One region of the Desulfitobacterium dichloroeliminans LMG P-21439 genome, then DNA from elsewhere that is predicted to be linked to it. Evidence: riboswitches for the same ligand, from Rfam matches in the RefSeq annotation. Region 1 holds a riboswitch; the other holds the start of a gene.

Region 1 (4,431 bases):
ATACCACTTCCGGGAGTTTGAGTCGCACCAGCAAGAGCTAAAATAGAAAAGAGTGTCGGGGCAATACAATGAGAACACGCGATCGAAAATAATAGTCCTACTAGGAAAGAAGACCCGGCACTTCGAGTTGCTTTTGCCCTGAGCTTTGAAAAAAAACTTGGTTCCCAGTGAAGTCTATTAAGAAAAAGGAGTTGAAAAAAGCCAAGCATTTTGAGGGCAAGAATCAAGATCATTGTGCCCCCTAAGAAATTCAGAACCCCTTGCCATTCACTGAGCAAGGAAGCCAATTGCCCTGCTACCGCGCCTGCTGCAATAAAAACTACAGAGAATCCTGCAACAAAGGCAAGGGTATTTTTCAGGATTCTTAAGCGTAAAGCAGAATCTACTGCGGCCTCTTTTAGGCCTGAAACAGTCAAACCTGTAATTAAGGAAAAATAAACTCCCAACATCGGTATAATACAAGGGGATAGAAAAGATAAAATACCTGCCGCAAAAGCAATAATGATAACGGTTGTACCCATATGTTCCTCCTAAGAAAAGAGCCCTGAGTAGGCTCTTTTCTTACTTACTTTAGTTCTTATATCCTTATCTTTATGGTAGCAGATTCTTTTGAATTTCCTCTGAAAACCCTATGAAAAAGTTATGAATTGCATTTACGGTGCTGCCTGGATCGACTTCAAAATTTTGAAGTAACGATCCTCGATATACTTTATCCTTAGTCCAGCCTTTGCTATATTCTCAACCGTTCTACGGTTAATGTGTGGCCCCACTAATCGAACAGTTATGGGGTCCATAATATCCATGATTTTCCCCAATACTGGATTTTCACTGCGAACATGCTCAAGGAGAAGTACTTTACCTCCTGGCTTGCAAACTCGCTTAATCTCCTTTAACCCTTTAATGGGATCCGGTACAGAACAAAAAACACAGGTAGCAACTACAGTATCGAAGAAGTGATCAGGGAACTGGAGTTCCTGAGCATCCATTTCCTGCAGGGATATATTAACTTGTAATCTTTGGGCTTTTGCCTTTGCTTTCGCAAGCATACCGGGACTTAGATCAATACCGATCACCTGACAATCCGGTGAATAATACTCCAAGTTTTTTCCCGTTCCTACCCCGACTTCGAGAACTTTACCCTCTGCTTCACTGAGTACCTTTTTCCTCAAATCGGGTTTAATCATCCGATCCATGATATCGTAGAATTGTGCCGTCCGATTATATCTTTTGCGGGTTAATAAAGTTTCTTTGTCCATTTACACCATCCCTTTGAAGTAAAAAGAAACGACAAGGGCATCCAGCTCTTGCCGTTTCGCTTTTGATTATAGTACCCTTCTTGCTCCATAATAATGCTTATCCCAATAGCTCTCTGACAAACTACGAATGTCCACACCGCCACTTGATGCTCCAATCGTTTGATTTCCTCCGATATAGATTCGTACATCTGATGCACCCTTCTGATACGTACTGAAGAACACCAAGTCCCCAGGTTTAAGTTGATTCCTTTCTACTGGCGTGCCGACTTTATACATATCAAATGAGGTACGGGGTAAGGAAATGCCTGATGCCTTAAATACATATCCAACAAAACCAGAGCAATCAAATCCTTTAGGAGTTGTTCCTCCCCAAAGATACGGTACTCCTATTAAACCGTTAGCCCTGTTAAGTAATTGCTCTATCTCACCTGCTCCTCTGGAGACTGCCGGAGGTGAGCTCTTTTGAGCTGTTTGTTTTTGAGGTTGCGCTGGGGTTGGCTTTGCTTTAGCCGGTGCTGGCTTTGATCTAGTAGGTGCTGGCGCAGTAGATACCTCTTTTTTTACTTCTTCAGTATTTATTGTGGATAACTTAATTTCCGTGGATTTCAGAGAACTTTGCGAAGCTTCTATAGATTTATCTCTCTTTGATTGTCGAAGCCATTTTTTCTCTAGGAAAACCTCTTTTTTTAAAGATTCCGTCTCCACACGTGCATCAAGTGCTATCATATTAAGCTCTTCTTTCACAATAGGATTTAAAATCTTATCCTGTTCTAGGCTGATATTTGTAGGTACAATACGGGAAACCGGATTTTTCCAAGCTTGTGCTGGAATGGCATTGAATAGACTAGTAGCTAAAACTATTCCTGAAATAACTGCCACACCAAACCATTTCTTGGGGTACGGGATATTCAATTTTTTACCACCTTTCTGCTTACGAGGTTAGTTGACGGATTCGGGCAAAGGTGTATGCCCTACGCAATATACTGCGATTCACCCCACGAGAAGTTTCCCCCGTTCTAAGGCTTTGCACCTCAGATTCAGCTTCACTTAATTTGCTGAATATAACTTTATACTATAGATATGTTGTACCAATGAAAAACTTATGAAATTCTCATGAACGCCTCATACTTCTCTAGACCAAGTAAAACTCGTGCCATTAATTAAGTAGTACGAGGTTTTTAACAAAATTGTTATATTGCCGTTAAAGTTCTGTAAAGATTAGAATTTATAATGTAAACTACGTATATATGAACGAAAATACAACTGCTATCAATGTACAGAATCTTAGAAAAAGAGTCAGAGCCTAGTCGGAGGGGAATTGGGATGAGAAATAAAATCATAATGATCTTTGTTATAGTAATTGCGTTTCTGGGAGGTCTCGTTATATCTAAAGGATTAGATATAGTCCAGCCCTATCTATGGACAAAGGGTTCATCCACATCACAACCGAATGAACCTGGTATAATAAATTACCCGCGATCAACCAATCAGCAATATCCTCCAAGTGGAGGCGGAATGATGTTTAGTCCCATGAATCCCAATTACAATCCTCAATACGATTGGTATACTCCTCCTAAAAATAACGGAGGATATTGGTGTTGGTAGAATGGAGGAAGGACAGTTAGAATGAGAATTTTGGTAGTCGACGATGATGAACGAATACGAGAGATTGTTCGCCTATACCTTGAGGCAGAGGGCTACGAAATTGAAGAAGCTGAAAACGGAAATAGCGCTTTAGAAAGGGTTCGAAATGGTGCATTTGACCTTATTGTCTTGGATTTAATGATTCCTGGTTTAGATGGGTGGACCGTGTGCAAGATCTTAAGAAAAGAGACTCAAATTCCGATTATCATGTTGACTGCTAAAGGTGAAGAAAATGATCGGATTCTCGGCTTTGATTTAGGTGCCGATGACTATGTAGTAAAACCATTTAGTCCAAGGGAACTGAATGCACGTGTAAAAGCTGTTCTTCGAAGGCTAGATGGAGAACAATCTAAAGATCATCTCATCATCTTCCCTGGTTTTACAATTAACCAAATTACCCGTGAAATCGTAGTAGAAGGCAAAGAAGTTAAACTTACAGCGAAAGAATTTGACCTATTATTAGTTTTAGCCAAATATCCAAGTCGAATTTTTACACGAGACCAGTTGCTTAACTCAGTCTGGGATTTTGATTACTGCGGAGATTCAAGAACGGTCGATACTCATATTAACAGATTACGTTCCAAATTTGATAGTCAAGTAGGTTACAGTGATTTCATTCAAACTGTTAGGGGAGTTGGTTACAAATTCGAATTCAATGGTCATTGAAAAAGAGCCTTAGCCTAAAACTTTGGCTGACAATTATCGCCTTGGTTTTAGGGGTATTTCTGTTTTCTATTTTGGTTCAAGCTCAGCAAATTAGAACGCTAATTTATAACCAACAAGCTAAATTTTATATCTATGAGGCTCAGGAAGTTGTTACCATCTACAATACCTATAAAGATACAGAAGGCGAACGTATCAATGAAAGGTTTCGGATTCTTGGAAAATTCTTAAACGCTAATATTTCAATAGCTAATCTTGACGGAGAGTTGTTATACGGACAGCCGCTTAATGAACCCCTTGAAAGGATTCTTCATGAACCAGGGTTTAAAGAAAAAGTCTCAAGCGGAAATAATGTAGTTTACTCCGGAAAACTTCCAGGAGTAATCGATGAAATTTTTTTAGTTGTAGTTCCTTTAAAAGACCAAAGTAAAAATCTTGGTTCTGTTGTTATTAGTAGTCCATTATCAACAATAAAGCAGCATGTTAACAGCATTTTAGTCATAGCTCTCATTGGAGCTGTTATTGGAATTATACTAGCGACTATTATTAGTGTATTCATTTCAAGAAAGCTCGTTCGGCCTTTGATTAAGATGGAGGAGACTGCTCAGTATATAGCAGAAGGAGAATATGGCCGACAAATTCAAGTAGCATCAGAAGATGAGGTCGGTCGTCTTGCCCATTCATTTAACGTTATGTCCTCCGAGCTGAAGGGAAAAATCGATGATATTGAACGTCTCGATCGTTTAAGACAAGAACTTCTTTCGGACGTCTCCCATGAATTGCGTACGCCATTGACTGTTATTCAGGGTTTTTCCGAAGCCATCCTAGACGGTTTAGTAAAATCTAAAGAACAAGAACAACACTATTT
Region 2 (4,431 bases), 560 kb from region 1:
ATTGGTATATGATATGGCCAACAAATAGGTATACTGGCAAAAAATAAGTCCAAATATACTAAAGCCAATGAGCGTCCAGCGGTCCTTTTTATTACTGAATAACCCCACCATTTTCTCTTTGTATTTAAATAAAACAAAACAAAATATGATCAACCCCGCCGTAAACATCCGTACGGCTGTAACCCAATGAGGATTGATTCCCTTCACAGAAAAAAGGTATTGCCCGCAGGCACCGGAAAATCCCCAACTAATTCCGCCTATCAGTGTAAACAGTACACCTCTAATAGCTTTTCTCGTGATATCCTGGGTCTTTTCTCTATTTTTATCAACACCAATCTCACTCATAATTCTACCTCAAGCACTCACTTCCCTAATAGCATTTGCCGTTGCCTCAATTTGGGATTTTTTAAAAATCCTTCTATATAAGAAGCTATAACAATTATGTGAATTCCTCAGATCTTATACTTTCCCGTCTGACGATTTTGGTCATCTCTTTCTGATGTTTCTCACAATAGACTTTCCAGGCAAATTTATCTGGACGATTAAGACAATATCTTGCCATTCGCGTATTCACAGCTTTTTGGCAGAGGCAACAACGAATATCACCATGCTTTGGTCTCTCCTGCATTCTCATCTTGCGAAGGCGAGCAGCATATTCATTGCGAATCCCTTGATCTTTTACATTGATGCTCTCAATAGCTTCTAGGACTCCAAGAACCTCTTCATCACTAAGCACCACAGGTTGAGTCTGAGCCAGCTTCATAATGGAAGCAAGAAGATCTATATCATAAAACACCGAGCTCAAGAAGACTTTCAGGTTACTGCGGCAGTTAAACGTCACATAAGAAAACACAGGGATGTCCTCATCAAGACCTGCTTGCTCTCGTAATACTTCAATGCGGGCTTGGTTCTCTATGACAGGATTAGGAAAGGTTTTTACCCTCCAGGTAATCATCTGATACCACTTCAGATCGTTTTCTTCCCCGACAATTAGTCCTGACAAATTATAGGCCTCTATAACAAAAAGCCCATAGGGAGAGACCAAGAGATGATCAATCTGCACATATCCCCCCTTGGTATTCAATAGCACACTGCTTATAAGTTTAAACCTTTGAGGTAAATGGGAGAGTTCTACTTCCAGTTTATATTCACCAATTTCATCTTTTCTCTGCCTTTTACTTCGCAGGGACTCTCTATTTCTTATAGAATTCTTAGAATAGTAATTACTTTTATATTTCCTGCACTTCAGAGATTTTTCATGAATCTCTGACTTAGGTGCATTAATTTTCTTTTCTTCTTTTCTCTTTCTGAATAACAAGGAATCCCCTCACTTTCCCCATCGGTCCTCGTCCAAGAGTATATACGATGCCACTATTTTACCATATATGAAAAGGTAATAACTAATCTGTAGATGTCTATCCAATAAAGTAATGGAATTTCCACGTATTACATATACATGAAATGAAGGAACTTTAGGTCTTGATGTCGAATCAAATTGAGTCGAATCAAAATATAATAATATGTGAATCATAGAATAAAGCTGAACCTAGATAAACCTAGGACGGGGGACTATTTCTTGGGGTGAATCGCGTAGCGCACGCGTAGGGCTCACACTTTTGCCCGAATCCGTCAACTAACCTCGTAAGCTAAGAAAGGTGTCAAAGCATGCATTTTCGGGAGAAACTGTCTCAATTTAGAATCGCTTCAACTGACCAAGTCCAGAAATTTGCGAAGACTATTCCTTGGAAATCTCCAAAAGTGATTGGTTCTTTATCTGCTGTCCTGATTTTAGCAGGTGGCTTAAGTTTTTATTCTTTAACAACTACCTCTGTAGCTGCTGTGATGATTAACGGTCAGCAAATGGGGTATGTAGAGAATGTTAAGAGTGGTCAGCTTCTTGTGGATAACTTTCTTCAAGAAAAAGGCGAGCCATACGGTGTCCTTGCCAAAACACGGGACCAAATCGCTTATGAAAATGTTCGAATCAAGAATTCCGCCTATGAGGCCTTGATAATCAACGAGGAGACATTAGCTGAATCCTTAAATTATTATCTAGAAGGCTATAAAATTGTTGCCGGCGGCACACCTATAGCTTATTTGCCTAGCCAAGATGATGCTGAAAAGCTCCTTAAAGAATACGAAGAGTATTATGCTAAAGCAAGCGATGAGAACCAAGTCACATCCGTCAGCTTTGCTGAAGAAGTGAGTATTGAAAAAGTCTCTATCAAGCCTGACCAGATGAACCAAGTAGATCAAGCCTATGAAAAACTCATCGATGGCAAGGTCACCTCAAAGGAATATAAAGTAGAGAAAAACGACTCCTGGTGGTTAATTGCTCGTAAAAACAACATGTTAACCGAGGAAGTTCTGGCTGGAAATCCTGGAACCACTGAAGATTCAGTGATTAAACCAGGTGAAGTGATTAATCTCGTAACGGTTGAACCGTATCTGACCGTATTAAGTCAAGGTACATATTCCGGGGAAGAGATAATTCCCTATGATGTTGTTACAAAGACTGATTACAAGCTCAATCCTGGACAAACGAAGGTTATCACCAAAGGAAACAACGGTTCAAAGTTTGTCACCTATTCTTATGAACAAAGAAATGGTGTAGAAGTAGCCAAGAAAGTCTTGGATGAGAAAATCGTTGAAAAACCTGTGGATGAAGTTGTTGCTAAAGGACCACGTAAACAAACGACCAATATCGCCATGGCGACTTCTCGTGGTAGCGCTGATGGTTCTTCCATAGTCGATCGTGCTCTCAGCCTTCAAGGAACCAGCTATGTATTCGGAGGAACTTCCACAAGTGGCTTTGATTGTTCCGGTTTTACGAAGTATATCTATTCCGGTGCCGGGATATCCCTCCCACGTACCTCCTACGATCAGTTTAGTTCTGGTTCTCAGGTAAGTAGCGATAATTTGCAATCAGGGGATTTAGTATTTTTCAGCACCTATGCTTCCGGAGCCTCTCATGTGGGGATTTACATCGGTAACGGCAAATTTGTTCACGCAGCCAATCCTGGTAGTGGGGTAAAAGTATCCGGTGTAAGCGATAGCTACTACGGTCCTCGCTACCTTGGGGCACGTCGATACTAAGATGCAACTATAATCCTATCGTGTTATATCATCGAAAAGAACCCCATCATGGGGTTCTTTTTTATGTGCATTCAGCTTCCCAAATAATCCTCATTTATTGATACTTAACTCAATAAACCAAATGATAAAAAACACCCTCCTTACAAAGCACGTAAAGAAGGTGTTCGGACTTTTAAGCTCTCTTCGTCGAGCTAAAGAACGCACCTACAAACATAATAAATGCAAATAACCCAAGGTAATAAAGAACAGTTACAAAACCATGTGCGTAAAACGCAGCAATCACCATAAAGATGCAGGCACAGATAGCCAAGACCGGCATCACAAATCTCTTAAAGGAACTTAGGGTCTTCTCTTTAACCATCATCATAATAAAAATTGGGATATACATCGCATACAGGGTAACAATAGGAAGCTCTGAACTATCAAAGCTAAAGGGGCCGAACCAGGGCACGGGTACCAAATTAGCACCGAAGAAATATAGTAACCAAGCCCCACTAAATAACAAACCTAAGATAGCAGAATTGCTAGGCATATTTGTGTTTGCATCAATGTTTTTATAAACATTAGGTTGAGGTCCTAGCCCTCTGGCAGCTAATGAATAGAAACCTCGAGTACAGCCAATCATTAGACCATTGAGGGTCCCTAAGCAAGAAATGACAACAAAGACAAAGAGTACACTTCCGCCAAGACTAGAGAACACCGTGGCGAAAGCAATTTTAGCACCGGTCTCCCCCCCTTGCATGATGACGCTGTTTTCCACGGCGCCTGCAAGACCAGTGTAATATAAAATATAGATGAGTGCTACAAAGAGGGTTCCAAAGGTTAGGGCCCGCGGAAGATTCTTTTTTGCATCTTTTAATTCCGCATTAATACTCGTGGCAATAATCCATCCTTCATAGGCAAAGGCTGTAGCCACCACGGCTGTAAACATAGGATTGGCTGTGGTCACATCGGCAATGACTCCACTAGTGAAGTTCTTGATTAAAACGCCATTGCTTAAGCCAGCAATTGTCCCTAAAACAGCCATAAGAATCAAGGGTATGAGCTTAATGATCGTGGTAGTAACTTGAAACTTCCCAGCTAATTTCGGTGATAATGCATTTAAAGCATAGCTTCCGATCAAATAAAAACCGGCTAGGGCCATCGCCTCTGCACCTACAATATCCCAACCTAAGAGTACACAGGTATAGCGAGCCGAAACCCAAGCCAAAACAGAAGTTATAGCCGGATAATAGATTGTGGTCATAAACCAACCAACGTAAAAAGCATATTTGCTACCCATGGCTGCTTCAGCGTAGTCCACGACTCCATTTACTTTCTCATAACGCGTGGCCA

What was found. A riboswitch is a leader RNA that binds a small molecule or an ion and turns the genes downstream of it on or off. The one in region 1 is predicted to bind cyclic di-AMP.
Region 2: it holds a riboswitch for cyclic di-AMP, as region 1 does, so the genes downstream of both, DESDI_RS08145 (NlpC/P60 family protein) here and DESDI_RS05480 (C40 family peptidase) in region 1, are expected to answer to the same signal.

What each region holds. Positions count from the first base shown of each region.
Region 1 covers NC_019903.1:1,170,953-1,175,383, reverse strand. The annotation lists gene DESDI_RS05490 (cytochrome c biogenesis CcdA family protein) at 1-521, opposite strand, end outside; gene DESDI_RS05485 (class I SAM-dependent methyltransferase) at 654-1,256, opposite strand; gene DESDI_RS05480 (C40 family peptidase) at 1,323-2,168, opposite strand; cyclic di-AMP (ydaO/yuaA leader) riboswitch at 2,170-2,309, opposite strand; gene DESDI_RS05470 (response regulator transcription factor) at 2,883-3,566, shown strand; gene DESDI_RS05465 (sensor histidine kinase) at 3,563-4,431, shown strand, end outside.
Region 2 covers NC_019903.1:1,732,470-1,736,900, reverse strand. The annotation lists gene DESDI_RS08155 (DMT family transporter) at 1-345, opposite strand, end outside; gene DESDI_RS08150 (nuclease-related domain-containing protein) at 440-1,318, opposite strand; cyclic di-AMP (ydaO/yuaA leader) riboswitch at 1,529-1,663, shown strand; gene DESDI_RS08145 (NlpC/P60 family protein) at 1,666-3,096, shown strand; gene DESDI_RS08140 (APC family permease) at 3,269-4,431, opposite strand, start outside.